2 regions of the Symbiobacterium turbinis genome follow, and region 2 is predicted to be linked to the other one. Evidence: riboswitches for the same ligand, from Rfam matches in the RefSeq annotation. Region 2 holds a riboswitch; the other holds the start of a gene.
What was found. Region 2 has a riboswitch for thiamine pyrophosphate ahead of thiD (bifunctional hydroxymethylpyrimidine kinase/phosphomethylpyrimidine kinase). Riboswitches for the same ligand answer to the same signal wherever they lie in the genome.

Region 1 (14,593 bases), 580 kb from region 2:
CCCCAACTCTGGCCCGTGCAGCGCTTCCCCGGCCCACGCTTCCCCGGCCCACGCTTCCCCAGGTTGCGCTTCCGTGGCGGTGAATTTCCTCACAGCGGCGAACCCATCGCAGTGTGCATATCCCAACATCGCGCAGGCTTTTTCGTACTCCTTCCCGCCGAAGGCGAACACGCGAGAACCCGGCCGGACCATCCCGGAAAGACCCGGGCCGATCAGTTCCGGGGTGCGCCTGCCCTGCCCCAAGATGCCCAACTCGTATCCGCTGTCGGTCTCGGCCACCATGACGTTCACCGGCCTGCCGTCGATCAGCAACTGGAACCGGTTGCGGCCGGCAGGGGCCAGGCCAGGGCGGGTGGGCCCTCCCGGGCCAATTCCCCTGCGCACAATGTTCCAGTAACCCCAACTGCCGGGGCCGTTGGTGGTCCTGCTGCCCTTTTCGGAGTACTTTACGTGAAAGGTCTCAACCCTGACGTCGCCGCTCAGCTTCTCACGTGGCCGAGCGCCCAGAACCGCCAGCGCGCGGTGACGCCAGTGGAAGGCCGTGGACAGGGCGATGCCCAGGCGGGATGCGACCTGGCGCAGCGGCAGGCTGTGTGCCAGCAGCTCGATCATCTCGCGCCACTGCTCCTGCTTGCGGATGCGATACGCCGGGGTGCCCGTGTTGGGACTGAAGGTGCGCCGGCAGATCTTACAGAGATACCGCTGCACCCGCTGCCCGGAGGCCATGCGGAAACTGCCGTGCCTGACCACATGGTCTCCCCCGCACGCAGGGCAACGCCTCTGCTCCGTCGGGGCTGCGCCATGGACCTCCACCGGACCCGTGACCGAAGCCGTCCCCTGATTCGCATCCCCGCGTGTGGCGGGCTTCACGGTTACGGGCCCCTTGCATGCTTCAGGCGTACCGGCGGGCGCCTCTATGAAGCCATCCTGCGCACTGAAGGGCGGCGGGGGAAGCTGCGCTGCGCCAGTGCCGGACAGGCTGAAGGACTCCGCCGACATGATGGCAGCACCTCTCATGTCTGGATTCTATTACCATTATATCCGAACAGCGGTTCGTCGTCCAGCCCGACGGGTTCATCCACAGGGGTGATTGATTTTGGCAGGCTGAGTCGGCAGCTCTGCTGACAAGTGCGCCGGTGTTACAACGAGAGCGGTGAGGCAGCTTCAGGCGCTGCTCACCGCCCCAACAGTCCACACGAACAGAACAGATACTGACCGCGAGAGGGATGCAAATCGACCCCACCCACAGCCACCACGAACAGACCGGATGCTGGCCGCCAGAGGGGGCACACCGACCCTGCCCACAGCCACGGCCCGCCCCCGAAGGGGCGGGCCGCTGCACGCTACAGAAACTCCACTGTAGGCGAGGCGATCACGCAGTCATAGTGCGTGGGAGCCGGGTTCCGCCCGCCGAAGGCGAGGTTGCCGCCCAGGGCGACGTGGGCTGTGCCCAGCGCCTTCTCCGCCAGGGCGACCCGGCCGCTGGGCGTGATGTGCGGGTTGACCCCCAGGCCCAGTTCGCCCACGGTCCACGCCCACCGATCGTCCCCCAGCCGGCGGCGCAGTTCGGCTGCCGCCTCTCCGCCGGTGGCCTCCATCACCCGGCCGCGCCGGAAGGTGAGCGTGACCGGCTGGTCCAGCGGGATGTCGCCCAGTGCCACGTCCACCACCAGCTGGCCGTCGACGCCTGTCTCGTGCGGGGCCACGTAAGCCTCGCCTGCCGGCAGGTTGCCCACGGCGCCGGCCTCCCTCACCTGCCCCGTGTCGACCAGGACGGGCCTGCCCTCGTAAGAGACCCGCAGGTCGGTGCCGCCGGGGGCAGTCAGCCGCACCCCCGCTGCGGCGCGCATCCGCCCGGCGAGGGCAGATGCACGGGCCGCGACCTCCTCCAGCCCCGGGGAAAGCGCCGCCTCCAGCGTCTCCACCTCCACCTGGGCCAGCGAAACCCACCGGCCGCGCCCGGCCCGGCGGAAGGCATCCATGGCGGCGCGTATCGCCGCGTCCTCCACGGAGAGCCGCAGCTCTGCCCGCAGGGAGATGACCACATCAGCCGCCGCCACCGCGGCTGCAAGCGACCGCGGCACCACCTGCAGCCGGCCGGGCTCGGGCAGCGCACAATGCACCACTTCCCCGGCCTGCATCCTGCGGGCCGCCTCGGTCAGCGCCTCGGCCGCCGGCTGCAGCTGCCGATCCGCCAGGATCAGCACCCGCTCGCCGGGCCTCAGTCCCAGGCTGTGCCCCAGCACCGTCTCAGTCCACCGGAGAGTCACGTCACTCCCAGCCCTCCGGCTTGAACTTCACGTCGGGCAGGTGGACCGTCACGCCGAAGCGGAGTTCGTCGATGACCTCCGGAGTGACCCGCCCGCTGAGCCGCTCACCAACAGGCTCCGCGGTAATATAGAGGTCGCTGGTGCCCAGCATGAAGTTGAGGATGCCGTCACCCACGCCCTCCGGGATCGCCAGCCCGGCGCCGTGGCCCGTGGGCCAGCCGAAGAGCAGCACGTGCAGCCGCTCCCCCGGATGATACCCCCAGCGGTAAGAGTACTCTTTGGGCTGGGCGGCCAGGACCTGTTTGATCATCAACTCCAGCGGCGGCACCGTGAAGAAGACCAGCTTGCGGCCGTCGGGCCCGATGGCCGTTCCCGCCTCCGTGGGCAGGTAGACCACGGGTTCTGCGAAGCGCTCCTGTCCTTCCACGAATCAACCTTCTTTCCGTGTTCTCCGCACCCCGGTACCTAGGGGGCCAGGAACGTCTCGGGCTCACCCGAGAACCCGGCCAGGTACCCCACCAGCCATACGCCCGCCCACACGACCGCGATGGCCACGGCCACCACCCAACCGGGATTGAGCCGTACCCGCATTCTGCATGCGACCTCCCCTGACGTACGCCTCTCATTATGATTATGACGTAGCGGGGAGCGTCCGGGAATCGGGGGTGCCGCCCGCGCCGGGTGCCAGAACCCCGCCGCCAAGCCGGCGCCGGGCACCGGAGCGCCGCCGCCTCCGGCCCGGCGCTACTGCGCGGAGCCCACCCGGGCCGGCAGGGCCCGCTCCAGGGCCGGAAGCAGGGCCATCAGCAGCAGCCCGCTCAGCACGACCTCAGGCAGCAGGTAGGACCCGTTGTAGATCAGCGAGTAGACCAGAGGGCTCTGGCCCTCGGGCGCGAACTGGCCGAAGAAGACCACCCCCGCGACGGTGTGCGCCACGAACCGCCCGGCGATGGCCAGGCTGCCCAGCCAGGCGGCCGCCCAGCGGGAGTGGCCGCGGGCCAGCCCGGCGAGGCCCAGGGCGCCGAAGGCGATCGGGTAGTCCAGGAGCACCTGCACCGGATGGTAGAAGTACGGGTCAAGCCAGAACTGAATCAGGCCGTTCAGCACACCGGCGGTCACGCCCCAGCCCAGGCCGTGGCGCAGCCCCACCAGCAGGATCGGCACCATGGAACCCAGGGTGACGGAGCCGCTCTGCGGCATCTCCCACACCTTCACGTACGACAGCGCCACCGCGGCGGCGATCATCATCGCGGTTTCCACCAGCCGCCGAAGACGAAGACGGGTATCAGACATTCCGGACACCTCCGCGCACGCTCAGTATTCGCAATCTCGTGGCACGAAAAAACCGCAGCCAAGCGAGCTGCGGCGCAAGTGTCCGCGAGGCTCGCTTCCCTACGCCGGTATTACCCGGATCAGGTTGGAGGGTCCCGGGGTTCACCCCGGTTCTCAGCCGTTGCAACGGCTCCCCTAGCGGCTCTCGGCCAGTATGATGCTGCCTTAAGTATACTGCCGCCCTCCTCAGGTGGCAATCCCCAAGCATACTCCGGCCCAACGGGTGGCAAGTTAGGATGGCACAGGAAGATCGTCACGGGAGGCTGCACCGGATGGGTAAGCGGACGGGAAAGCGCACGCTGGCAGCGCTCATGCTCGCCGTGCTCCTGTTCCTCTCCTTCCCCTGGAGGGCGGGCGCTCAGACCAGGGCTACCCTGCGCTGGGGCAGCAGGGGCAACGACGTCTGCCTCGCCCAGCGCCGGCTCAAAGCCTGGGGGTACTACCAGGGCGCGGTGGACTGCATCTACGGCCGGCTCACCTATGAGGCCGTCACGCTCTTTCAGCGCCGCAACGGGCTGGCGGCGGACGGCATCGTCGGCCCGGACACCTGGGTGGCCCTGGGCTACTGGGGTGGCCCCCCCACCACGGCGGCGGCCGCCGCTGGAACCCGGGCAGGCGACCGCGACCTGCTGGCCCGGGTCGTGTCGGCCGAGGCCAGGGGCGAACCCTACGAGGGACAGGTGGCCGTGGCCGCGGTCATCCTTAACCGCATGCGGGACTCGCGATTCCCCAACACCCTTGCCGGCGTGGTCTACCAGACCCACGCCTTCGAATCGGTGACCAACGGCACGGTGTACACCCCGCCCACCGAGAGCGCCGTCCGGGCTGCGCAGGACGCCCTGAACGGATGGGACCCCACCGGAGGCGCCCTCTTCTTCTGGAACCCGGCCAAGGCCACCAGCCAGTGGATCTGGTCGCGGCCCATCATCAAACAGATCGGCAACCATGTCTTCGCCAAGTGAGAGGGGCATGCCCATGCGTCGTGTCGTTACCTGGCTGAGCGTCAGCGTGTTCGCCGCACTGGCCGTCGCCGTGTGGTCGGCCTGGACCGCGCACCTGAACGAGCACAACCGGCTGCTGGCCAACGCCCTGGAGGCAGAGCGGCAGCGCAGCTTCGTCGACATGGTCCACCACGTCGAGCAGATTCAGGCCCTGCTGGGCAAGGGGCTGGCCACCGGCAGCGAGCGGCAGAACATGCGCTACATGGCCGACGTCCACCGGCATGCGGCGGCCGCGGTGACCGCCCTCTCCTCCCTCCCGCTCCCTACCGAGGTCTCGTCCACCACCGGTAAGTTCCTGCAGCAGGTGGGCGACTTCTCCTACTCGCTCCTGCGGGACGAGGCCGCCGGCCGGCCGATGACGGAGGCTGAACGGGCTGAGCTGGCGCGGCTGCGAGAGGCGTCCACGGCTCTGCGGGAGCAGCTGGGCACCATGCTGACCCACTACAACCGGGGCGGCTTCCGCTGGCACCAGCCCGCGCAGCTCTCCCTGCGCACCCTGTTCCGATTGCCGGAGCGCAACCTGCTGCACCCGGCGGCCGCAGAGGGCGCGGCCATGGCCGCCCTGCTCGACGGCGGCTGGGCCCAGCTGGCCACCAGTGTGGAGCAGATGCCGACCTTCATCTATAACGGCCCGTTCTCGGATCACGTCAGCGAGATGCCGCCGGCCCTGACCGGCCCGCCCGTGACCCGGGAGGAGGCCGGGCAGCGGCTGGCCGCCATCCTGCCGGATTCGTCGGCGTATCGCGTCGTGGACGTGGTGGAGAGCGGCGGCAACCTGCCGGCCTACTCCTTCCGCCTCGCCCCGGCGAACAGCCGCGGTCAGGCCTACACGGCCACCGTGTCCCTCACCCAACGGGGCGGCCACCTGCTGGAGGTGCTGAACGGGCGGGCGCTGGGCAGGCCCGCGCTGGACCTGGAACGGGCCCGCGCCATCGGGCAGGAATACCTGGCCCGGGTGGGCTACGCGGACATGGTGCCTACCTTCGCGCAGATCCAGGATGGCGTCGCCTTCGTCGCCTACGCCTACAGGCAGGGCGACGTGATCATCTATCCCGACCAGGCCAAGGTGAAGGTGGCCCTGGACAACGGCGAGGTGCTGGGGCTGGACGCCCGCCAATTCCTGACCCATCACCGCCACCGCAGCCTGCCACGGCCGCGCCTCACGGCCGAGGAGGCGCGGGGCCGGCTGAACCCCCAACTGGAAGTCAGCCGGGTGCAGCTGGCCCTGATCCCCGACCTTGCGGGCACCGGCGAGGTGCTCACCTACGAGTTCCAGGGCCGGATGGGCGAGGACATCTTCCTGGTCTACGTCAATGCGGAAACGGGAGCGGAGGAGCAGATTCTCCAGCTCATCGAGACTGACGGCGGGACCTTCACGCTGTAAGAGGCGCCGGCGCCCCACGGGCGGTGCGGCAGCGCCCCGCGAACGGAGTGCAGATGCCCCGCTGCCGGCACCCCCGTGCCCTGCGAACCCTGCGGCGCTGCCCCGATCAAGGGGCAGCGCCGCAGCCTCAGGGGTTCTTGCGCGACTTGGGGCTGTGCGTCCCGGCCTCATGCTGCCGAAGGGTCGGATCCTGGTTCAGCCCGAAGGCGGCGATGCCGTGGGGATCAATCCCCAGCTCGGTCGCCACCTCCATGCCCAGCCGGTCAATGGTGAGCCGGCCCATGGCCGGGTTGTCGGGGGCAAGATCGCCGGTGGGCGTCACGCGCGGGTCGGGACTCATGTGTGATCACCTCCCGCGCGTAGTCTCCCCCGGAGTCCCGCCCGGTATCGGGCGGTCGCCCCTCGGCTCAGGTCACGCGCACCCAGCGGGTCTCCTTTCCGGTCTGGGGGCAGGGGCCGAAAGCGTCGCCTTCGTTGTAATACTGCTTGACGCCGGCGGTGCAGCTGTACGTACCCGGAACCTTGCACCGCTCGCCGGTGCAGCCCTGTGGCTGATCGCTCATGCGCATGCACCTCCCGCACCTAGTCTGCCCCTGAAAGCCGGCGGGATATCGGCGTGGTCAATAGGTATTCATAGTTCTTATACTTGAGCCTTGAAAAAGTCAGGTTTTCTTCTAGCAAACCCTGTTGACTCGGAGCAAACTCCTGTGGTAAAGTTTAATCACAACAAACGATGTTTACCAGCCTTACATAGAGGTCTCGTGATGAGGGGAGGCTTTTTCAGAATGGCTGTATCCAACGCAGCACTGTCTGAGGTGCCGGTCGCCCGGATGCCCGATCAGCGGCCGCAGCCTGTTGCCGTACCCACCGACGAAGAGTTGGTTGCCGCCTACCTGGCGGGGGATCAGGAGGCGTTTGAGGAGATCGTCCGGCGTTACGAGGACCGGCTGTACCGCCTGTCCTACCGGATGCTGGGGAACCATCACGATGCGCTGGACGCCGTCCAGGAGATCCTGGTCAAGCTGATGGCCGCCCTGCCCAAGTTCGAGGGGCGCTCCCGCTTCGGCACCTGGGTCTACCGGCTGGCCGCCAACACGTGCCTGGATATCCGGCGCAAGCGGGGTCGGACCGCCGCCGAGTCGCTGGAGGCAACCCTGGAGTTCTCGCCGGCGGCCTCGCTGGCCATCCTGGACGACGAGCCCGCCGACAACCCCGACCTCTACCTGGAGCAGCAGTACCGGGAGAACGTGGTGCGAGCCGCACTCGACAAGCTGCCCGAGAACCAGCGGCGGCTCCTGGAGCTGCGCGACCTCGAGGACTTCACCAACAGCCAGGTGGCAGATATGCTGGGCATTGAGGTGGGCGCGCTGAAGGCCAGGCTCCACCGGGCCCGCCAGGCCCTGAAGCGGGTGCTGGACGCCGGTGTCTACGTGCCCGGGTACACCTCCCCGGCTGCCACCGACCTGGCCTGATCTACCGAGGGGGTGCTTTGATGTCCCTGGGCCACCGCATCCGACAGACGCGCACGCAGAAGGGCATCACCCTCCAGGAGCTCTCGGAGCGCAGCGGCCTGTCCAAGGGCTTCATCTGCCAGCTGGAGAATGACAAGGCCTCGCCCTCGCTGCAGGCCCTCGACCGGCTGTCGGCCGGGCTCGGGGTACCGGTGGCGCTGCTGCTCATCTCCCAGGAAGAGCGGGCGCACGTGGTGCGGGCCAATGCGCGGCAGGGATACTCCATGGGCAGCGACGGGCTGAGCGTGCAGCTGCTCTCGGCCCCGGGCCGCAACCTCAAGATGATGCTGCTGGAGCTGGCGCCGGGCGCCGCCACCGGCGGCGAGAACCACGCCCACGAAGGTGAGGAGTGCCACCTGGTGCTGCAGGGTACGGTGCTGTACCAGCAGGGGGATGAGGAGCTGGTCCTGAACGAGGGAGACTCGCTGCACTGGAACGGCTACATCCCGCACCGGGTGCAGAACTGCAGCGACAGGCCGGCGCGGATCCTCTGCGTCACCACCGGCGCCATGGAGCACATGCTGGAGAGCGAGTGCGACGAGCTGTCGTAGGCCTTTCGGGCCAGGAGCAGTAGGCTCCTGGCCTTATTTCGCGCTATTTCGATTGCAGAAGCCGGACGGGCATGTTACGATTTCCACAAAGGATGGCAGGACCTGTGCCGCGCTGCGGTGCGGGTCTTGCGTCGTCTTGGAAAAGTTTCCTTAGGGCAACTTTCTTGCGTCCATGAAACCCCGCCCGGCCGGGAAAGAACGGAGGTGCGCGGCGGTGGATCCCACACCCTCTCCGCAGGCGCAGAGCGTGAAGGGGGCCTGGCTCAGCATCGCCACCTACTGTCTGCTCGCTGCCGTCAAGCTGGTCGTCGGCTGGCTGTCGGGCTCGCAGGCCATCGCCGCCGACGGCGTGAACAACGCCACCGACGTGCTGGGCTCCGTCGCCGTCCTGCTGGGGCTGAAAATCGCGCAGCGGCCGGCCGACGCGGAGCACCGGTACGGCCACGAGCGCGCCGAGGGCGTCGCCTCGCTGGTGGTGGCGACCATTATGGGAATCGCCAGCCTGGAAGTCGGCCGCGGGGCGGTTCTCTCGCTGATCGCGCCCGACCGTGCGGCGCCTGCTGCCTGGTCGCTCTGGGTGGCCCTGGGCTCCGCCGGGGTCCTGCTGGCCATCTACGCCTACAACCTGCGGCTGGCCCGCCGCTGTCGCAGCACAGCCCTGGAAGCCGCGGCCTACGACCACCTTTCCGACGTCTTCATCAGCCTGGGCGCCGCGGCCGGCATCGCCGGCAGCCACCTGGGCTGGCACTGGGCCGACCCGCTGGCGGGGCTGGTGGTCGCGGTGCTGATCGCCCGCACGGCCTGGTCCATCGGCTCGGAAGCCGCACACATGCTGATGGACGGCTTCACCGACCGGGAGCGCATCGCCGCGCTGCACGAGGTCGTCACGGGCGTCGCCGGCGTGACCGGGGTGCAGAGCCTGAGGGCCCGCCTGCTCGGGAGCCGGGTGCACGTGGACGTGACCGTGCTGGTTCCCTGCCACCTGAGCATCGTGGAGGCCCACGCCGTGGCCGACCGGGTGGAAGCCGCCTTGATCCAGCTGGACGACGTGCGGGAGGTGCACGTCCACGTGGAGCCGGACGTCGCCGCGCAGGCCAGGTGAACCTGCGAAGGAGGAATAGTGGATAGATGATCAGGGCCGACCCCTCACCGGGGGTCGGCCCTGAATCGACCTACAGCGCCGCCCGGGCAGCCTCCAGCGCCGCGTCGTAGTTGGGCTCCTGCCCGGCCGCCGGCACGTACTCCACGTGGACGATGCGGTCGTTCCGGTCGACGACGAAGACCGCCCGGGAGCAGAGCGCCCACTCCTTGATGTACGTGCCGTAGGCCTTGCCGAAGGCGTGGTCGCGGTAGTCCGAGAGGGTGATCACCCGGTCGACGCCCGCGCTGCCGCACCACCGCTTCTGGGCGAAGGGCAGGTCCGCCGAGATGGTGAGGACGACGGCGTCCTCGCCGAGGCCGGCGGCCGCCTCGTTGAACTTGCGGGTCTGGGTGTCGCAGACGCCGGTATCCAGAGACGGGACGGACGAGATAATGCGCACCTTGCCGGCGAAGGACCGCGAATCCACCGTGGACAGATCGTTGCCCACCGCGGTGAAAGCCGGGGCCTGATCGCCCACCTTCAGCTCCGGACCGACCAGGGTCACCTCACCCTTGAACTGAAAAGCACCAGCACGCTCCAAGGCGGTTCCCTCCAAATTTACGTTTTTCGTTGCCTATGTTTACGACGCACGCAGCAGACGAGCCGTAACGGATTCACACGCCGGTGTCAATACCTTGAAGTGGTCATCCTTTATCATTATACTGGTTTTACTTGAAATGCCACGACAAATCATGACCGGCGTTCTTGGTGGGGGAAAGGGGCTACTTCTTGATGAAATGGACGGTCCAACGCCGCCTGTTCGCACTGTCCGTGCTATTGATCGCGCTTGCCGGACTCGTCGCCGCCGCGGCGAACTGGGGACTGCAGAACGTTCAGACCGCCAGCGCGGAGAAGGAGGCAGCTCTGGCCCGGATGCTGAAGGCCCAGCAGCTGGAGCGCGACCTCGCCGAACTCGCCTATGCCGCGTCGGCCTATACCGCGACCGCACAGGCCGATCACAGGGCCGAGTATCTGAAGATCGAGGACCGGGTCGCCGCGGGGCTGCAGGAGCTTGCGGAAGCGGCAGGGAACGAGCGGGAGTCTGAGCTGGTCGGTGTCGTTCAGAGGCGCTTCAACGAGTTCACGGGTTTCGTGGGCCGGGTAATCGACCGCGAGCGCTTCAGTGAGGCGGAGATCAGGTGGATGGCCCGGTCGCTCCAGAACGAGCGGAGCAGCATCAGCCTCGCGCTGGACAGCCTGGTGGCCCACCTCCAGGAGCAGGTGGACACGACGACGGTCGCCGCGGAGGACGCGGTGGATCTCACCCGCATGCTCACTACCGGCACGACGGGGCTCGCCGTGCTGTCGGGCTTCGCGATCTCCTACCTGATCGCCCGGAACATCACCCGCCCGGTGCAGGCCCTGGCCCGGGCGGCCCAGCGCCTGGCCGCCGGAGATCTCAGCCAGGACGTCACCGCCGGGCTGGCCGGGCTGAAGGGGCGGGACGAACTGGCGGAGATGGCCCGGAGTTTCCACCAGATGGTCGGCTACCTGCGGGGCCTGGTGGTGGGTATGCAGGGCACCGTGCAGGCGGGACTGCAGGTTTCGGGAGACCTCGCCTCCACGGCAGATCAGGCCGCGGCCTCCACCCAGGATGCGGCCCGCGCGGTGAGCGTGGTGGCCGAGGGCACGTCGCAGCAGGCCGCATCCGCCCGCGAGATCAACACGATGCTGGAGGAGCTGCGCCATTCCGTGCAGCAGATCGCGGCAGGGGCCAATCGCTCCTCAGCCGACCTGGATAACGCCTCCGCGCTACTGCACAGGGCTGCGCAGGACCTGACCCGCATGACCGAGCAGACCGACCTGGTCGCCAGGGGGGCCCAAGAGGCGGCGCGGATGGCCGAGGAAGGCACCAGCGCCGTGGACGAAATGGTGCAGGGCATGATGCGCATTCAGCATGTGGTGGGCGAGTCGGCATCCCGCATGAACGAGCTGGAGGAAGCCTCTGCCCAGATCGGACAGATCACCGCCGTCATCTCGGAGATTGCGGATCAGACCAACCTGCTGGCCCTGAACGCCGCCATCGAGGCGGCCCGGGCGGGCGAGCACGGGCGCGGTTTCGCGGTAGTCGCCGACGAGGTCAGGCAGCTTGCGGAACGTTCCGCCTCCTCGGCCCGCGAGATCAGCGAGCTGATCGCCCGGATCCAGACCCGCACCGCCCAGGTCGTGGAGTCGATGGCCGTGGGCTCCGCGGAGGTGGAGCAGGGCAGCCAGCTGGCGGCGCGGTCTGGCGCCCGGCTGGAGCAGATCCTGCAGACGGTCACCCGGGCCGCCGAGGATGTCAGCCAGGTCGCCGAAGCGGCCCGCACGCTGCAGCGGCAGGTGGACGAGGCCATGCACGCCTTCGAGGGCGTCGCCGCCGTGACGGCGGAGAACAACGCGGCCACGGAGGAGATGGCCGCGAGCACAGAGCGGGCGCTCACCTCGATCGGTTCTATTGTGGATGCGGCACAGCAGAACGCCGCAGCGGCGGAGCAGGTCTCGGCGGCCATCGAGGAGTTGACCGCGATCGCCGACGGGGTGGCCAGCCACGCGCAGAATCTGAACCAGATCGCGCTCTGGCTGAACGAGCAGGTGGGGAACTTCAACGTGGGCGGCGAGGAGGCCGGGGCTGCCGCGGAGGATGGCGGGGCGCTGCAGGAGGAGGGCGAGGCCCCGCAGGAGGCTGGCGAGGATGCCCCAGAAGGTGGCGAGACAGTCCCGGAAGGCGGCCAGGAGCAGATCGTGGGCGGTGAGAAACGCGGCCCAGGCCTGTGTTGATCAATACAGCATGAAACGTCACCAGGACGCCATCTCGAAGGCGTCCTGGTTTGATTCTTCCTGTAGATCTAGGCTACCACAGTGACGACTGCCCATGGGAACGGCAACCTTTTCACTGAGGGCGATCTGTGGTCTTCAGTTGCCCTTGGCCATGCGAATGGCTTCGTGATATGTAGCAACTGTTTGATCCACCATGCGGTCCAGTCCAAAGTGCTCCTTCGCATAGGCGGCACTCCACTCCTGAACCTCTCGGGTCCAGGAATGGTCGTCTAACAGCCGCTTGCAGAGTGCGACAACTGAGCGCGCATTGGGAAGAGGCTCTCCGCGTCCGGAGAAATTTGCTCTACGAAGAGCCTCTACATTGTCAGGAGTAACAAGTCCACCGTAGCCGACATGGTTGCAGACAACAGCAGCACAACCGCTGGCCATTGCCTCCCTGATTCCGCGGCCTGTTGCCAGGACTGCGTCCGTCTGGCGCAACAACTGCGGCACATCCCACCTGGCACCGAGAAATTCGGGCATGTGTTCACATCCGGGTGGAACCGGGGAGCCCGCCACAAGGAGTCGTAGCCCCTCATTACGGGCCTCCTCTACCAAACGTCGCACAAAAACTGTACGCTCAGGTTCGTCCAGTCGGCCAAGCCAGAGGACCTGCCGCAGCGAGGGGCCACGCTCTGCGGCTGAGAAAGCAGACAGATCGATACCGTTCTCGATTACGCGCGCTTGAACGCCCGTTTTTCCCCGAATAAAATCCGCACCTTCTCGTGAAACGGCAATCACAGGCCCTGATCGAACGGCAAGTCCTATATAGTCATCGTACACTCCATGATAAGTGGTAACTACGGGTCTGCGGTGTTTCTGAGCGAACACGCACCCTTGAGCGATTGCCTCGAAAGGATGTAAATGCAGGACATCGATGGAGTACGGTATATCTGACGCAATCTGTACACGCAGGTCGGAGAGCTGCTTGACCATGTGGTCACTAACCCTGGTACAAACCACAGTGACCCTGTGCTTGCGCTCCACGAGCCCCTGACAGAGCCCTAAGATGTGCGTCTCAAGTCCGCCCATCTCCAGTCTGTCTACGGAGATGGCGATATTGAGGGAGCGTTCTGGGTTGGTTCCAGGTGAATCGTTTGTGATGTGAGCGTTAACCGCCGGGTGGGGCTCTGGCCGCGGTCCTGGACCTGTCTGCGGCTCTCTGACGCCCTTCACCGCAGCCTGCAGGTACAGGTCAGCCAGAGATCTTTCGGCTTGATTAGCCAATTCAGGTATGCTCATTAACGAGAGAAGTGCCTTCTCCGCCAAATCGGGATGCCGCAGCTTGCGGGACAAAACCAACAGGTTCATGCAACACTCTGCGCTCACCCAGGGGTCATCCAATAGTGCATACGTGTCTACTGCCAGATCAAAATACCCGAGTGTGAACAAAAGGTGAGCTCTTTCCAGTATTACCGCGGAAGTCGCAGGCAAACTATTCAGGATATCCAGCGCGTCCCGGTATAGACGCAATCGGCGGAGCAGAACCGCCTGTAGCAGCTCGGGCGGGTGCTCAGTGGATGCGATACCGTTACAGAGTTGCCGGAGATCGTATGCACGCACCTGATTCTCCTCTTGGCACAGGTCAGCGTAGCGTCGCACATCGTCCAAGGCCGCATGACTAGCTCCGGCTGAGAGGTGTCCCAGCGCCCGAAACAGGATCGCTTCTTGGCCCACATCATCCAGTCCTACGGCCTGGTCAGCATAGTCGAATACTCGTTCATGCTCTCCCAGAGTCCACAGGAGACGGCACAACTCCACGACCGCGACCGAATCCGACTCTGAATGGACCACTGATTCGTACCGGCTACGCAAATCTGTGAGTTGGTGGCACATGTCTATATTTTCGCGGCAACCAGCATGCTGATCTACGATACTCACGACTTGATTGGCCCTAGACTGCCATGTTTGGGTACCTGCTGCGCGTCGCAGGTATTCCCTGGATGGTGGATCTCTGAGGAGATCTCCAACCAGTTCTACAAACTCACGGTTGGTGCGTGCGATACAGGCGATTTCCTTGTAGGGGTATATTTCGGGCAAATTGGTGGTTACCGTAGGCAATCCGGCAGCCAAATATTCGTATAGCTTCAGCGGGCTGACGCTTAGGGTTAACTCGTTAACTTTGAAAGGAATGATCCCAACATCAAAGTTGGTGAGGTACCGGTATACCTGATTATACGGCCTGGAGCCAAGTAGATGGACGTTGGGCAATCGGGTCAAACGTTGGTAGACCTGAGAATCAACTGGCCCGATCAGCACAACTGAGCAGTCAGGATAGGTACGAGCTAAGTGTGCGACCAAATCGAGATCAACCCACTCGCTCACTCCGCCCACAAAGCCGATAACGGGACGCGGAATGTCCGCCAGGTCGGTTGGTGGAAAGGCGTCTCCACTGAAATAGTCCGGGTCGACAGCGTTAGGCAGATAATAGACCCGCTCGTTGAGCTGAAGCTTGTTAACCATCAATCGGGCCGCACTGCAGATGACCAAATCGGCAGAGGCAACTAACCTGTTCTCGTTAGCCAAATCAAGCAGACCCGCGTATGAAAAGGCGGAGTGTTCGTCGGCACAGTCATAGATTACGGGCACTTCGCGAGGAATAAC
Region 2 (14,593 bases):
GTTGATATTTAGTGACGTACAGCGTGCGCCCCTGCTGGAGGTTGCGAATGCGCGCCAACGGTGGGGCCTGTGATTCCACTCTGAGTATAGGCGGCCCGAGCGTGCAGTCCTATGGGTCAACGTTCCTAAATTATGCGTCTATTATTTGTCCCTAGAGTTCAGGTGGGAGTCGGGCACCAGACGGCGCGCATACATCCGCCGCCGTAGGTTGAACACCGGCAGAGCATCCCACCAGGCAGGACAAGGCCCCCTGCGGGGCGGGCCCCACTGTGGCAGCCCCGGCATCCGTTAACCGGACGGCCCGCCGTCAACCTGGCGGCCCGCCGTCATCAGGCGGAACCGCTGCAGCAAGGCCAGCGCCTGCCCCCCGATCAGGGCGCCTGCTGCGCTGCTGGCCGCGAAGCCGGGGATGAAGAAGCCGATCCCGCCCGCAGCCGCCTTGGCGTTGCCCAGCAGCAGCGCCGCCACCGGATAGGCCGCCACGGCCCCGATCACGCCGGTGCCGATCACCTCGCCCACCATGGCCGCCAGCCGGGAACCGGTGCGCTGGTAGAGAAGGCCCGCCAGCACCACGCCGAAGAGCGTGCCCGGAATCGCGAGCAGCGTGCCGCTGCCCAGCATGATGCGGATCAGGGCGATGGCGAGTCCGACGATCCCGCCATAGACCGGGCCCAGCATGGCCCCCGCAACGACGTTCATCGCGTGCTGCGCGGGAAACAGCTTCGCCCCGAACAGCGGAATCGCCGAGAAGTAGGACGAGATGACGCCCAGCGCCACCAGGATCGCCATCCGGGTCAGCAGTTCGACTCGGTTCATGCCAACACCCCCCGCTTTGCGCCTTCCACCTCGTCGAGAATGGCCCTGGCGGCCGCCATGGGGTCCGGCGCCCCTACCACGGAGGAGATCACCGCCACCCCGACGCCGCCTGCCTCAATCACTGGCGCCGCACCGCCGATGCCGATGCCGCCGATGCCGACCACCGGCAGATGGGTCGCCCCGCTCACCCGCCTGACCACCGCAGGGCCGTAGGGCTCCCCGGCATCCGCCTTGGACGGGGTCGCGTAAACAGGGCCGGCGCCGATGTAGTCCGCACCGGCCGCCTGGGCGATCCGGGCCTCCTCCGCGGTTTCGCAGGTCGCCCCGATGATCGCGGCCGGCCCCAGAATCCGCCGGGCGGCCGCGACCGGAAGGTCGTCCTGACCCAGGTGCACCCCATCGGCCCCGACCGCCAGCGCCAAGTCGACCCGGTCGTTGATTAGCAGGAGCGCAGCGTGCCGCCGGCACGCCTCCCGCACCCGGCCCGCCGCCTCCACCTGGGCGGGCAGCGGGAGATGCTTCTCCCGGAACTGGATCATCCGGCAGCCCGCCTCCAGGACCGCCTCCACCACCTCCGGGGGCGTGGCGCCGCTGACCAGCACGTACAGGCTGAGCAGTTCGGAGAGGGGCGGTGCGATCCGCCCTGCCGGCAGGGAACCGGCCCGGCCCAGACGGTCAAGATAGGCGAGGGCGAAACTGCCGGGCCCCGGCGCGTCCGACGCTGCCTGCTCGCCGGCCCACCCGGCCCAGAGGAGCGCCTCCGCCACCACGTCCACGGCCGGGGCGACATCGCCCTGTGCGGTAGCAGCGGCGTCGCCCTGTGCGGCCGGGGATGCGGCCAGGGATGCCGCGACCAGGGCGGTCGCCAGGCAGCCGGCCCCGGGGATCTGCGCCATGAGCGGGTGACCCGCACAAACCGTGAGGGTGCGCCGCCCGTCGGTCACCAGATCCACCGCCCCCGTGACGGCCACAACGCAGCCGGAGCGCCGGGCCACCGCCCGGGCCGCCCGCTCCAGCCGCAGGCCGAGCGCCTCCTGCGCACCGTCGACCCCGCGCACCAGCCCCTGCTCGCCCGCCAGCGCCATGATCTCCCCGGCGTTGCCCCGGATGGCCGTCACCTTCACCCGCTCCAGCAGCTCCAGAGCCGCGCGGGTCCGGGTTTCGATCCCCCCTGCGCCCACCGGATCCAGGACCACGGGAATCCCGCGCCGGGAGGCCACCTGCCCGGCCTCCAGCATCGCCTGCTGCAGCCCGGGGCTCCAGGTGCCCAGGTTGAGCACGAGGGCGTCGGCCGCCGCGGCGACCAGATGGGCCTCCGCCCCGTCCCGGGCCATCACCGGCCGGGCGCCGGCGGACAGGAGCCCCCGGGCCACCCAGTCCATGGTCACGTAGTTGGTCATCGCGTGGACCAGGGGGCGCCGATTCCGGACCATCTCCGGCAGCGCCTTCATCGCCTCTCCTCCCCTTCTCCCGGCAGCCCGCGCCCTTCCTCCAGCCAGGCCAGGTGGTTGGTGGGCCCGTGGCCAGCACCGATCCCCGGCGCCTTCCGAATCGCAAGGGTGATGAACGCCTTGGCCAGGCGGACGGCCTCCGGCAGATCCAGGCCCCGGGCCAGCCCGGCGGCGATGGCGGCGCTGAAGGTGCAGCCCGTCCCGTGGGTGTGCCGGCTCTCCACCCGCTCCTCTTCCAGCCACTGCTCGCTGCCGTCGGCGGCGATGAGCAGGTCGGCGGCCGGCTCGCCGCCCAGGTGGCCGCCCTTCACCACGGCCGCCCGCGCCCCCATCTGCAGGAGGCGGCGCCCGGCGGCCTCCATGTCGGCGCGGGTGCGGATGGCCATGCCGGTCAGGGCCTCGGCCTCGGGCAGGTTGGGCGTCACCACCCGCGCCAGGGGCAGCAGCAGCTCCCGCACGGCGGCCTGCGCCTCGGGCAGCAGCAGGGCATGTCCGCTCTTGGCGATCATCACCGGGTCGACGACCAGATTGCTGACGCCGTACCGCTTCACCCGGTCGGCCACCACGGCGATGATGGCGGCGTCGTACAGCATGCCGGTCTTGGCCGCGTCGGTGCCGATGTCGGAGAGCACGGCGTCCAGCTGGGCCGCGACCTGCTCGGGGGTGAGCGGATAGACCCCGGTCACCCCCAGGGTGTTCTGCGCGGTGACACAGGTGATCACCGAGGTGCCATACGTCTGGAGGACGGTGAAGGTCTTCAGGTCAGCCTGAATGCCGGCGCCGCCGCCCGAGTCGGAGCCGGCGATGGTCAGGGCGCGGGGTTGGGTCACGATGGATCACACCTTTCTGTGCGCAGTCTTCACGAAACTCGAAAGGCCGCCTCCACGAAGAAGTGGAGGCGGCCGCACAGGCTCAGAACGGCCGGCCGTCCACTTCCCTCCGCTGGCATTACCCAGTTCAGGTGCTAAGGGTCCAGGTCCCAAATGACCTGATCTCAGCCAAAAGGCTCCCCTAGTGGACCGAGCCCAATATGTAACTTCGCGGACAGCGTACCATCGCGGCAAAGAGGATGTCAACCCGACAGATCACAGATCCCTCTGATCTTGCGCGTGACACTGTATATTGTATAATCGCGGATTGAAATATGAAAAATTAGCGACGTCGCAGGGAGGTGTCCATCAGGTGGCGGGTAAACCGGTTCAATACAGCATCGAATGCTGGGTGGTCCGTCGCAGGGCGAACGCAGAGGACGACGTGCTTCTGCTTCACAAGCCGCCGAGCGCCGACCTTCCGGCTGGTTTCTGGCAGCCCATCACGGGCGGAATACGCGAAGGGGAGACCGCCCGCGAGGCTTGCGTCCGAGAGATCTATGAGGAGACGGGCCTGAGGGTGCCGACTGAGGATCTCCGTCCGGTTCCAGGCCAGTGGGAGTTTGACCTCCCGCACCAGGTCATCCGCAAGGACCTGTACTGGGTGGAGGTTCCAGGGACCGCCGATGGGATTACCCTGACGGAGCACGACGGCTGGCGCTGGGTACCGGCCCCCGCGGTGGAGGCGGAACTGTACTGGGAATCCAACCGGCATACGTGGACGGCGGTCCGCGCCTGCATCCTGCGGCCATGAACCAGGGCTCATCACCGCTACCGCCGCTTCTTCTCCAACTCGAAGATGATATCCCGGATCTCCGCCGCCCGCTCGAAGTCCAGGTCCTTCGCCGCCTGCATCATCTCCTTCCGCAGCTGCTTCACGACCTTCGGAATCTCGTGCGGCGGCGTATCCAGCAGGTTGATCGGCGCGGCGTCCTCCGCCGGCTTCACCGCCTGGATCACGTCGCGCACCGGCTTCACGATCGTCTTCGGCACGATGCCGTGCTTCCGGTTGTACGCCTCCTGAATCGCCCGGCGGCGGTTGGTCTCGCTGATCGCCTTCTGCATGGACTGCGTCACCCGGTCCGCGTACATGATGACCTTGCCCTCCGCGTTCCGGGCCGCCCGGCCGATGGTCTGGATGAGCGACCGCTCCGCGCGCAGGAAGCCCTCCTTGTCGGCGTCCAGAATCGCCACCAGGGAGACCTCGGGGATGTCCAGCCCCTCCCGCAGCAGGTTGATGCCGACCAGCACGTCGAAGACACCCAGCCGCAGGTCGCGCACGATCTGCATGCGCTCGATCGTCTCCACGTCCGAGTGCATGTAGCGCACCTTCACGCCGAGCTCCTTCAGGTACTCTGTCAGGTCCTCGGCCATCCGCTTGGTCAGGGTGGTCACCAGCACCCGCTGGTTCTTCTTCACCCGCTCCCGGATCTCGGCGTACAGGTCGTCGATCTGCCCCTTGATCGGGCGCACCTCCACCTCGGGATCCAGGAGCCCCGTGGGCCGGACGATCTGCTCCACGACCAGCGACGGCGGCACCCGCTCCAGCTCGTAGGGCCCGGGCGTGGCCGACACGTAAATCACCTGGTTGATGCGCTCCTCGAACTCCTCGAACTTCAGCGGCCGGTTGTCCGCCGCCGACGGCAGGCGGAAGCCGTACTCGATCAGGGTCTCCTTGCGCGACCGGTCGCCGTTGTACATCGCCCCCACCTGGGGGATGGAGACGTGGCTCTCGTCCACCACCAGCAGCCAGTCGTCCGGGAAGAAGTCCAGCAGCGTGAAGGGGGGCTCCCCGGGCTTGCGCCCGGTGAGGTGCCGGCTGTAGTTCTCAATGCCGCTGCAGAAACCGATCTCCCGCAGCATCTCCAGGTCGTTGCGGGTCCGCTGTTCCAGCCTCTGGGCCTCCAGCAGCTTCCCCTGGGCGCGCAGCTCCTTCAGCCGCTCCTCCAACTCCTCCTCGATGGACAGCAGCGCCTGCTCCCGCTTCTCGTCGGCCACCACATAATGGCTGGCCGGGTAGATGGCCACGTGGTTCATGATGCCCGTGACCTCGCCCGTCAGCGGGTCGAACTCGCTGATGCGCTCGATCTCGTCGCCCCACCACTCGCAGCGGATGGCCCGGTCGGTCGCGCCCGCGGGGAAGATCTCCACCACATCGCCGCGGACCCGGAACTTGTTGCGCACAAAGTTGTGGTCGTTCCGCTCGTACTGAATGTCCACCAGGCGCCGCAGGATGTAGTCGCGGTCCACCTGGTTGCCCACCCGCAGAGAGACGGCCAGATCCTTGTAGTCTTCCGGCGAGCCCAGGCCGTAGATGCAGGAGACCGAGGCGACGATGATCACGTCGCGCCGCTCGAACAGGGCCATGGTCGCCGAGTGGCGCAGCTTGTCGATCTCGTCGTTGATCAGCGCGTCCTTTTCGATATAAGTATCCGTCGTGGGAATGTAGGCTTCCGGCTGGTAATAGTCGTAGTAAGATACGAAGTACTCGACCGCGTTCTCCGGAAAGAACTCCTGGAACTCGGAGCAAAGCTGCGCGGCCAGAATCTTGTTGTGCGCCAGGACCAGGGTGGGCTTCTGCACCCGTTCGATGACCTTCGCGATGGTGAACGTCTTGCCGGTGCCGGTGGCCCCGAGCAGGATCTGCTCGCGCTCGCCGCGCAGGACACCCTCGGACAGCCGCTCGATGGCCTGCGGCTGGTCGCCCGTGGGCTCAAACGGTGCATGAACCTTGAAGGGCTTCACCCGGCCTCACCCCCTCGGCATGGATTGTCTCCAGTATACTGCACAAACATACGTTTGCCAACATGGAGGAGCGATACGCATGGCCCCATCGCCGGTGACCTGGCCGCCCGCCCCCGACTGGCGCGCCTGGCGGCACGTCACCAAGCTCGACCCCGACCGGCCCCTCTCTCCCGCAGCTCTGGATGCGGTCTACGAGAGCGGCACAGACGCCATCGTGCTGGGCGGTTCCACCGGCATGACCCAGCAGGCGGTGCTCGACCTGCTGGGCCGCCTGGCCGACGCGCCGGTTCCGGTCGCCCTGGAAGTCTCCACCCTGGAGTCGGCCGTGCCCGGCCCGGCCCTCTTCTTCATCCCCCTGGTGCTGAACGCGCCGGAGAGCCGCTGGCTGGGCGGGGCCCAGGCCGCAGCCATGGCCCGGCTCCTCCCCGTGGTCGGTGAGTACATCCCGTGGGACCTGCTGGTGCCCGAGGCCTACCTGGTCCTCAACCCCGATTGCACCGCAGCCCGACTGACCCGGGCGACCACCGATCTCACGCCGCAGGACGCGGCCGCCTGGGCCGCCTTTGCCGGCCGGGTGCTGCGCCTGCCGGTGATCTACGTCGAGTACAGCGGGGCGTTCGGCGACATGGCCCTCCTGCAGGCCGTGCGGGAGAACGCCGGTGAGGCGCACGTCGTCTACGGCGGCGGCATCCGGTCGGCGGCTCAGGCCGGTCTGGCCGCCCGCCACGCCCACACCGTCGTCGTGGGCAACCTGGTCTACGTGGCGCCCGAGCGGTTGCGGGAGACCGTAGCCGCTGCCCGCCATGCCTGAGCCGGCCGGAAGCGCCCCACCACCCATGGCAAACAAGAACCGCCCGATTCCCGGCCGACAGGCGGCAGGAATCCGGCGGTAGTTGCCTTTGGGAGAGCCGTTACCGCTTCAGCTTCGGGTCGAGCGCATCGCGGATGCCGTCGCCGACGAAGTTGAACGCCAGCACGGTGATGAAGATGGCCAGACCGGGCCAGAACATGAGCCACGGGGCCTGCTTCAGGAAGGTCCGCGACACCGAGAGGATCTGACCCCACGAAACGGCCGGAGGGGGGGCGCCGAGCCCCAGGAAGGAGAGGCCGGCCTCAGACAGGATGGCCCCGCCGATGCGCAGCGTGGCCGAGACGATGATCGGCGCGACGGCGTTGGGCAGGATGTGGCGGAAGATCAGCCGCGCGTCGGTGGCGCCCATGGCGCGGGAGGCCTCCGTGAAGTCGCGCTGGCGCAGACTGAGGAACTGACCGCGCACGATGTACGCCAGGCCCGGCCACGACGTGAGGCCGATGACGATCATGATGTTGTAGACGCTCGGTTCGAGAACCGAGACCACCGTCACCAGCAGGAAGAAGACCGGAATGACGTCGATCGCCTCGGCGATGCGCATCAGGATGATGTCAATCCAGGTACCGCCGTAATAGCCGGCGATCGAACCCACAAGGGTGCCCAGCAGCACGGCGACGCCCATCGCCACGAAGCCGACCGAGAGCGAGATGCGGCTGCCCCAGATCATGCGCGAGAGCAGGTCGCGCCCCAGGTTGTCCGTGCCCAGCGGGTGGCCCGGCGACCCGGGGGGCTGGAAACGCTCCGCCAGGTTCACGCGGGCGTCCAGCGGCTCGCTCGCGATGAACGGGGCAAAGATGGCCACGGCGTAGAAAATGATCAGGATGACGAGTCCCACGACGGCCAGCTTGTTGCGGGCAAAGCGGCGGACGAACTGCCGGAACTGGCTCTCTTCACGGGCCAGACCCTGCAACTGCTCTTCAGCTTCGGTGTTCAGGTGCGGCGCAGCCATGGCAGTTCCCCCCTAGTCGTACTTGATGCGCGGGTCGACCCACACGTAGGCGATGTCCACGAGCAGATACCCGATCATCGTCAGCACGGCGCTGAGCAACATGACCGCCATGGAGACGTTGTAGTCTCGGTTGTTCACCGCCTGCCAGGCCACCCGGCCGATGCCCGGCCATGAGAACACGTTCTCGATGATGACCGATCCGCCCACCAGGCTGCTCAGGAGGCCGCCCGAAACGGCCAGGATGGGCAGCACCGCGTTGCGCAGGGCGTGCTTGTAGATGACGACCTTCTCCGCCAGCCCCTTGGCACGAGCAGTGCGCACGTAGTCCTCCCGCAGCACCTCGAGCATGCTGGAGCGCATGTAGCGGGTGAGGCCGGTCAGTCCGCCAAACACGATGACGATCAGGGGCAGGAACATGTACTTCGCGCGGTCGGCCAGCACGCTCAGCCAGCCGTAAGTCTCAAAGGTGATGCCCGGAGTTGAGATTCCATTGGTGGGGATCAGGCCGCCGGAGTTCATGGCCACGCCCCAGATGAGCAGTGATGCAACCCAGAAGCTGGGGGCCGCCTGCCCGGCGAATGCAGTCGCCGTGACGATCATGTCGGTCTTGGAGTACTGCCTGACGGCGGAGATCACGCCCAGCGGAATGGAAATCGCATAAATGAGCACCAGCGCAAAGAAGTTCAACCGAATGGTATTCGGCAGCGCAGAGGCCAGCACTTCCTTTACCGGAAGGCGATAGTAATACGACTTGCCAAAGTCGCCCTGCAGCATGTTGCCCACCCAGCGGAAGTACTGGATGTAAACGGGGTCGTTCAGCCCCCACTTCTCGCGCAGGGCTTCCACCTGCTGCGGGTCTGACATGGCATCCGCCTCGGCCGACAAGATGACGTACTCGGGACCGCCCGGCGCGAGCTGCATGATCCCGAAGGAGAGAAGTGTTACAATGAACAGAAGGGGAATCATGTTGAGAATTCGCTTGGTCAGGTACCGAGCCATACCGGTCACCACCTTCAACTCAGGGAGGGAATATGGGGGGCGCCGTAGGGGCGCCCCCCACTCCCGTAGTGCATGCGGTTCAGGCTGTTACTCGTCGATCCACCACTGGTACAGGTAGTCCAGGGTAGCACCGGCGCCGGGGAAGTTGACGATGCCCTTCACCCGCGGGGTGTGGAAGTCGGTGTAGAGGTTGGAGTACATGAGGATGACAGGTGCGTCGTTGACGATGATCTGCTGCGCCTCGCCGTAGATCTCCTTGCGCTTATCAGGATCGGACTCCCGGCGGCCCTCCTCGAGCAGGGCGTTGACCTCGGGGTTGTCATACCGCATCCGGTTGAAGCTGGTCACGAGACCCGCGGCGTTAGGCTTAGCCAGGCTGCCGTGGAAGAGCGCGTACAGGCTGTCAGGATCGAGGCCGAGGTTGAAGGCCTGGAACGCCATGTCATAATTGCCGGGCTGCAGATGGTTCTCGTTCATCGCGTTGAAGTCCATCAGCTGGACCGTCACGTCGATGCCGACATCCTGCCACATCTGCCGGGCCATCGTGGTCAGGGCCTCGATCAGGCTGGAGCCGGACGAGGCGTACAGGGTCAGCTTCAGCGGCTGGCCGTCCTTCTGGTAGATGCCGTCGGCGCCCTTGGTGAAGCCGGCCTCCTGGAGCAGCTGCTCAGCCTTGGCCGGATCGTAGCCGATGGTCTGCAGGTCGGGCTTGTAGGCCCACGAAACAGGCGGCAGCGGACCAGGCGGCACGACGGCCTCGCCGTCCAGGGCACCCTGAACGATGGCCTCGCGGTCCAGGGCGTAGGTCAGAGCCTGCCGGATACGGACGTCAGTCAGCGGCTCCTTCGTGGTGTTGATCAGGATGTAACCCCAGCCGTTGCGCTCGTACTGTACCGGCATCAACCGGCCCTCGTACTCGGTGAGCAGCCGCTTCACCTCCGCGGGGGTCGGCGTCTCGACGTCGAGCTCACCGTTCTCCAGGGCCGCCAGGGCGGTCTGGTCGTCCGGGATGACCTTCATGCGAATGGTCTGGATGAAGGGGGCGCCGCCCTCTTCCTCGCTCCGGAACCAGTCAGGGTTCCGCTCGAGCAGGGCGTACTGCCCGCGCACGTACTCCTTGAACTTGTACGGGCCGGTGCCGATGGGCTCCCAGGTCACCGGATGGTTCTCCAGGTCGCCGATCTCGGTGCCCTCGAAGAGCTTCGCCTGCAGGATGCCGTAGTTGATGTTGGTGAAGATCGGCGCGAAGGGCTCGCTGAGCTTGAAGTCCACCGTATAGCGGTCAACGGCGACGATGTCCTCCACGGAGGCCAGCGAGGCCGCACGCGGGCCGGTGTAGTCCGGGTGCTTGATCGCCTTCATCGTGAAGACGACGTCCTCGGACGTCAGCTCCTCGCCATTGTGGAACAGGACGCCCTCACGCAGCTTGACCCGGAAGGTCAGGCCGTCGTCCAGGGTATCCCACCTCTCGGCCAGGTCGCCCTTCGGCGACCAGTCGACATCGAAGTCGAACAGGCTGGAGTAGACCAGGCCGTAGATCGCCGAGCCGTAGGCGGACGAGGACAGGATCGGGTTCAGGTTGTCGGGGTCCTGGTTCAGCCGGAGGTTCAGCTCACCGCCGACCTTGGGCCCGCTGGACGGGGTATCAGACGGGGACGTGGACGGAGTCTGGGTCTGCGTGCCGCCCTGCTGCTCGGTGCCGGGGCTGGCGGGCGGAGCGGACTCCTTGGGGCCGCAAGCAGCCAGAACCATCGTGAGCGCAAGCAGTACGGCTGCTGCGGCGAGGGACCTGCGGTTCTTTCTCATCGCTTCTCCCTTGACCTCCTCTGTGTGGTGCTATTCATCAGACTACCGCATTGATTCATCGGTTCACCCGAATTTCCTCTTTGAGACCTACTGTCATATTTCTTTTTGCGCTAGTATATCTGAAGAACTCGTATATTTGTTCGGCCATTTTTGCACACAAAATAGCCCCGGGCTCATGCCCGGGGCATTCTCGCACAATTCCATTATCGCTTCATCTTCGGATCGAGGGCGTCGCGCAGGCCGTCGCCGACGAAATTGAAGCAGATGACCACGATGAAGATCGCAAGTCCGGGGAAGATCGAAACCCACGGCGCCTGAAGCAGGAACGGCCGGCCCTGGGAGAGCATCTGACCCCAGGAGGTCAGGGGCGGCTGGGTGCCCAGACCCAGGAAGGAGAGGCTCGACTCCGTGAGAATCGCGCTGCCGATGCGGAGGGTCGCCGACACGATGATCGGTCCCGCGGCATTCGGCAGGATGTGCCGGAAGATCAGGCGGGCGTCGCTGGCGCCCATGGCGCGGGAGGCCTCGGTGAAATCGCGCTGCCTGAGGCTCAGGAACTGCGAGCGCACGATCTGAGCGAGGCCGGGCCAGGACGTCACGCCGATCACGAGCATGATGTTGAAGATGGATGGCCTGATGACAGACACCACCGTGATGAGCAGGAAGAAGACCGGAATGATCGAGATCGCCTCGGCAAGGCGCATCAGCAGGATGTCGATCCAGGTGCCGCCGTAGAAGCCGGCGACAGCGCCCACCAGCGAGCCGATCGCCACGGCCATGGTCATGGCCACGAAGCCCACCGAAAGCGAAACGCGGGAGCCCCAGATCATCCGCGAGAGCACGTCGCGCCCCAGGTTGTCCGTTCCAAAGGGGTGCTCCAGGCTCGGCGGCGTGAAGCGGGCCGGAATGTTCATCGCGTCCAGGGACTCGCTGGCCAGGTACGGCGCAAAAATCGCCACCAGATACATGAGCAGCAGGACAATGAGGCCGACCACCGCTGCCTTGTTGCGCAGGAAGCGCCGCACGATCTGCTGAAACTGCGTGGTCTCCTTCGGCGCCTGCCCATAGAGCTTATCGGTCTTCTGTTCAGCCGCGACCGCCATCGCAAGCACCCCCCATCAGTCGTACTTAATGCGCGGATCGACCCACACGTAGGCGATGTCGACCAGCAGGAAGCCGATGAGCGTCAGCACGCCGGACATCAGCATGATGGCCATGGACACGTTGTAGTCACGCTGCGTCACCGCGTCGAAGCCGACGCGGCCGATGCCCGGCCAGGAGAAGATCGTCTCCGTGATGACGGCGCCGCCCACCATCGACGAGAGCAGGCCGCCGGAAATCGAGATCACCGGCAGAAGCGCGTTCCGCAGCGCGTGCTTGTACACCACGACCTTCTCTGCCAGACCCTTCGCCCGGGCGGTGCGGATGTAGTCCTCCTTCAGAACCTCAAGCATGGAGGAGCGCATGTATCGGGTCAGGCTGGTCAGGCTGCCGAAGACCATCACGGTCAGCGGCAGAATCATGTACTTAGCCCGGTCGGCCAGCACCGAGAGCCAGCCGTAAGTTTCGAAATTCACGCCGGGGGTCGCGATGCCGTTGGTGGGGATGAGGCCGTTGGACTTCATCGCCACGCCCCAGATCAGCAGGATGGCCACCCAGAAACTCGGCGCCGCCTGCCCGGCAAAGGCCAGCCCGGTCACGGCGTAATCCAGCTTCGAATACTGCCGCACGGCGGAGATAATGCCCAGCGGCAGCGCGATCAGGTAGGTGAGGAACAGCGCGATGGACTGAAGTTGGAGCGTCGCCGGCAAGGCCGAGCCGATCACCTCGGAGACCGGCTTGCGGTAGAAGTACGAGCGGCCGAAGTCGCCGGTGAGCACATTCCCCAGCCAGCGCACGTACTGCACGGGAATGGGATCGTTCAGGCCCCACCGCTCCCGCAGCTCTTCGATGCGAGACGGATCGAGGGTCGCGTCCTCGGCAGCGAGCAATACCTTCTCCGGGCCGCCCGGGGCCAGCTGCATGATGCTGAATGAGAGCAGGGTCGCCAGGATGAGCAGCGGGATCATATTCAATACGCGCTTTAACAGATAGCGGCCCATCGGGTATCACCCCTATTACCAGTGAGTAGTGAGCGGTGGGCGGTGAGAGTGAGCGGTGCGCCCGACTCAAGCGCCAGGGCCTGGATTACAAGAGGCTATGCGGAAGTTTTCGTGGTGAATGGTGGATAAATGACGTATTTAGGAGTGTGAGTGTGGGCCGGGCAGGGTGTGAGTGCGAAACCCACCCCTGCGCGCAACCCACACTCACAGACTCGGAACGGCCGCCTACTTCTCGTTGATGTACCAGCGGTAGATGTAGTCGCTGGTGGCGCCGAAACCAGGGAAGTTCACAACGCCCTTGACCCGGCTGTTGACGAAGTCGGTGTAGACGTTGGAGTAGACCATGATCACCGGCGCCTCGTCAACCACGATCCGCTGGAACTCGGAGTAGTACTCCTTGCGCTTCTCCGGGTCGAACTCTTCCCGGGCCTTCTCCAGCAGTTCGTCCACCCGGTCGTTGTAGAACCGGGCCCTGTTGAAGCCGAGCACGTTGCCGTTCGCGTCCGGCTGGCCGGCGGAGCTGTGGAACAGGTTGAACATGGAGTCGGGGTCGAGACCCAGGTTGAAGGCGCTGAACGTCACGTCGAACTTGCCCGGAGCCACGTAGTTGTCCATCATGGCGTTGAAGTCGATCATCTGGACGTCCAGGTCGACGCCGATCTCCTTCCAGCTGGAGCGGGCGATCGCGCCGATGGCCTCGGTGGTGGTGGCGCCCGCGCCGGCGAAGAACGTCAGCTTCAGCGGCTCGCCGTCCCGCTCGTAGATGCCGGTGCTCTCGTTCATCACGAAGCCGGCCTCCTCGAGCAACTGCTTGGCCTTCTCCACGTCGCGCTCCAGGACCTCGATGGAGTCGTCGTACGCCCACGAGATCGGCGGGATCGGGCCGGGAGGAATGGTCGCACGGTCCTCCAGCACACCGGTGATGATCGCCTCACGGTCCAGGCCCAGGGTCAGGGCCTGCCGGACCCGCTTGTCATCCAGCGGCGCCTTGCTGTTGTTCAGGGTCATGTAGCCGAAGCCGTTGCGGTCCCAGTTGTAGGCGGTCAGCTTGTCCGCGAACTGGGTCTCCAGCATCGCCACGTCAGACGCCTCGGGGGTCAGCCGGTCGATCTCGCCGTTCTGCAGGGCGGCCAGGGCGGTCTGGGAGTCGGGGATGATCTTGAAGGTGAGCGTCTCGATGAAGGGGGCGCCGCCGTACTGCTCAGACATGAACCAGTCGGGGTTCCGCTCCATCACGACGTACTGGCCGCGGACGTACTCCTTCAGCTTGTACGGGCCGGCGCCGACCGGCGCGTCCATGCTGGCCGGGGCCTTCTCCATTTCCGCGATGGAGTAGCCCTCAAAGGCCTCCTTGGAGAGGATGCCGTAGTTGATGTTGGTCAGCAGCGGGGCCGAAGGCTTCTTCAGGTGGATCTTCAGGTTGTGCTTGTCCACGACCTCGATGGACTCCACGTCCCGCAGGGAAGAAGCGCGGGCGCCGGTGTAGTCGGGGTGCATGATGGCCTCCAGGGTGAAGGCCACGTCCTCCGCGTCGAGGTCGGTGCCGTCGGTGAACTTGATGCCCTCCCGGATCTTGATGGAGAGCGTCAGCTGGTCTTCAGACATCTCCCAGGACTCCGCGACGTACGGCGTGGGCTCGTACTTCTCGTTGAACTCGAACAGCGTCGCATACAGCTGCGTGACGATCTCGGCGCCGTACGCGGTGGTGTAGAGGATGGAGTTGAAGCTGTCGGGCTCCTTCTCCAGCACCAGATTCAAATTCCCGCCTACGGCCGGCTGGCCGGTCGACGGGGCCGGCTGCTCGTTCTGGGCGCCCCCGTTGTTTCCGGGCGGAGTCGGATCCTGCTTGGGACCGCATGCGGACAGAGCCAGGCCGGCCACGACCAGCAGGCTCAGCAGCGATGCAGCCCTGCGGCTGATGCGCATCGTGTGTTATCCCCCTTCGTCGTTGTGCCTTTGTTTTGTATAGGCGTTAATGAGACGGT

Region 1: linked by a shared signal. The riboswitch ahead of thiT (energy-coupled thiamine transporter ThiT) and the one ahead of thiD (bifunctional hydroxymethylpyrimidine kinase/phosphomethylpyrimidine kinase) in region 2 are both predicted to bind thiamine pyrophosphate.

What each region holds. Positions count from the first base shown of each region.
Region 1 is NZ_AP042433.1:2,505,570-2,520,162, forward strand. It holds gene ACZ45O_RS11960 (IS1/IS1595 family N-terminal zinc-binding domain-containing protein) at 1-1,017, opposite strand, end outside; gene ACZ45O_RS11965 (aminopeptidase) at 1,344-2,270, opposite strand; gene ACZ45O_RS11970 (hypothetical protein) at 2,272-2,697, opposite strand; gene ACZ45O_RS11975 (hypothetical protein) at 2,736-2,861, opposite strand; gene thiT (energy-coupled thiamine transporter ThiT) at 3,015-3,563, opposite strand; TPP riboswitch at 3,643-3,749, opposite strand; gene sleB (spore cortex-lytic enzyme) at 3,875-4,564, shown strand; gene ypeB (germination protein YpeB) at 4,578-5,987, shown strand; gene ACZ45O_RS11995 (hypothetical protein) at 6,115-6,327, opposite strand; gene ACZ45O_RS12000 (hypothetical protein) at 6,395-6,550, opposite strand; gene ACZ45O_RS12005 (RNA polymerase sigma factor) at 6,773-7,459, shown strand; gene ACZ45O_RS12010 (cupin domain-containing protein) at 7,480-8,049, shown strand; gene ACZ45O_RS12015 (cation diffusion facilitator family transporter) at 8,264-9,151, shown strand; gene tpx (thiol peroxidase) at 9,222-9,731, opposite strand; gene ACZ45O_RS12025 (methyl-accepting chemotaxis protein) at 9,962-11,950, shown strand; gene ACZ45O_RS12030 (glycosyltransferase) at 12,086-14,593, opposite strand, start outside.
Region 2 is NZ_AP042433.1:3,089,199-3,103,791, reverse strand. It holds gene thiW (energy coupling factor transporter S component ThiW) at 289-816, opposite strand; gene thiM (hydroxyethylthiazole kinase) at 813-2,267, opposite strand; gene thiD (bifunctional hydroxymethylpyrimidine kinase/phosphomethylpyrimidine kinase) at 2,264-3,097, opposite strand; TPP riboswitch at 3,185-3,290, opposite strand; gene ACZ45O_RS14870 (NUDIX hydrolase) at 3,450-3,890, shown strand; gene uvrB (excinuclease ABC subunit UvrB) at 3,908-5,881, opposite strand; gene ACZ45O_RS14860 (geranylgeranylglyceryl/heptaprenylglyceryl phosphate synthase) at 5,961-6,692, shown strand; gene ACZ45O_RS14855 (ABC transporter permease) at 6,793-7,701, opposite strand; gene ACZ45O_RS14850 (ABC transporter permease) at 7,714-8,700, opposite strand; gene ACZ45O_RS14845 (ABC transporter substrate-binding protein) at 8,788-10,452, opposite strand; gene ACZ45O_RS14840 (ABC transporter permease) at 10,710-11,609, opposite strand; gene ACZ45O_RS14835 (ABC transporter permease) at 11,625-12,608, opposite strand; gene ACZ45O_RS14830 (ABC transporter substrate-binding protein) at 12,834-14,534, opposite strand.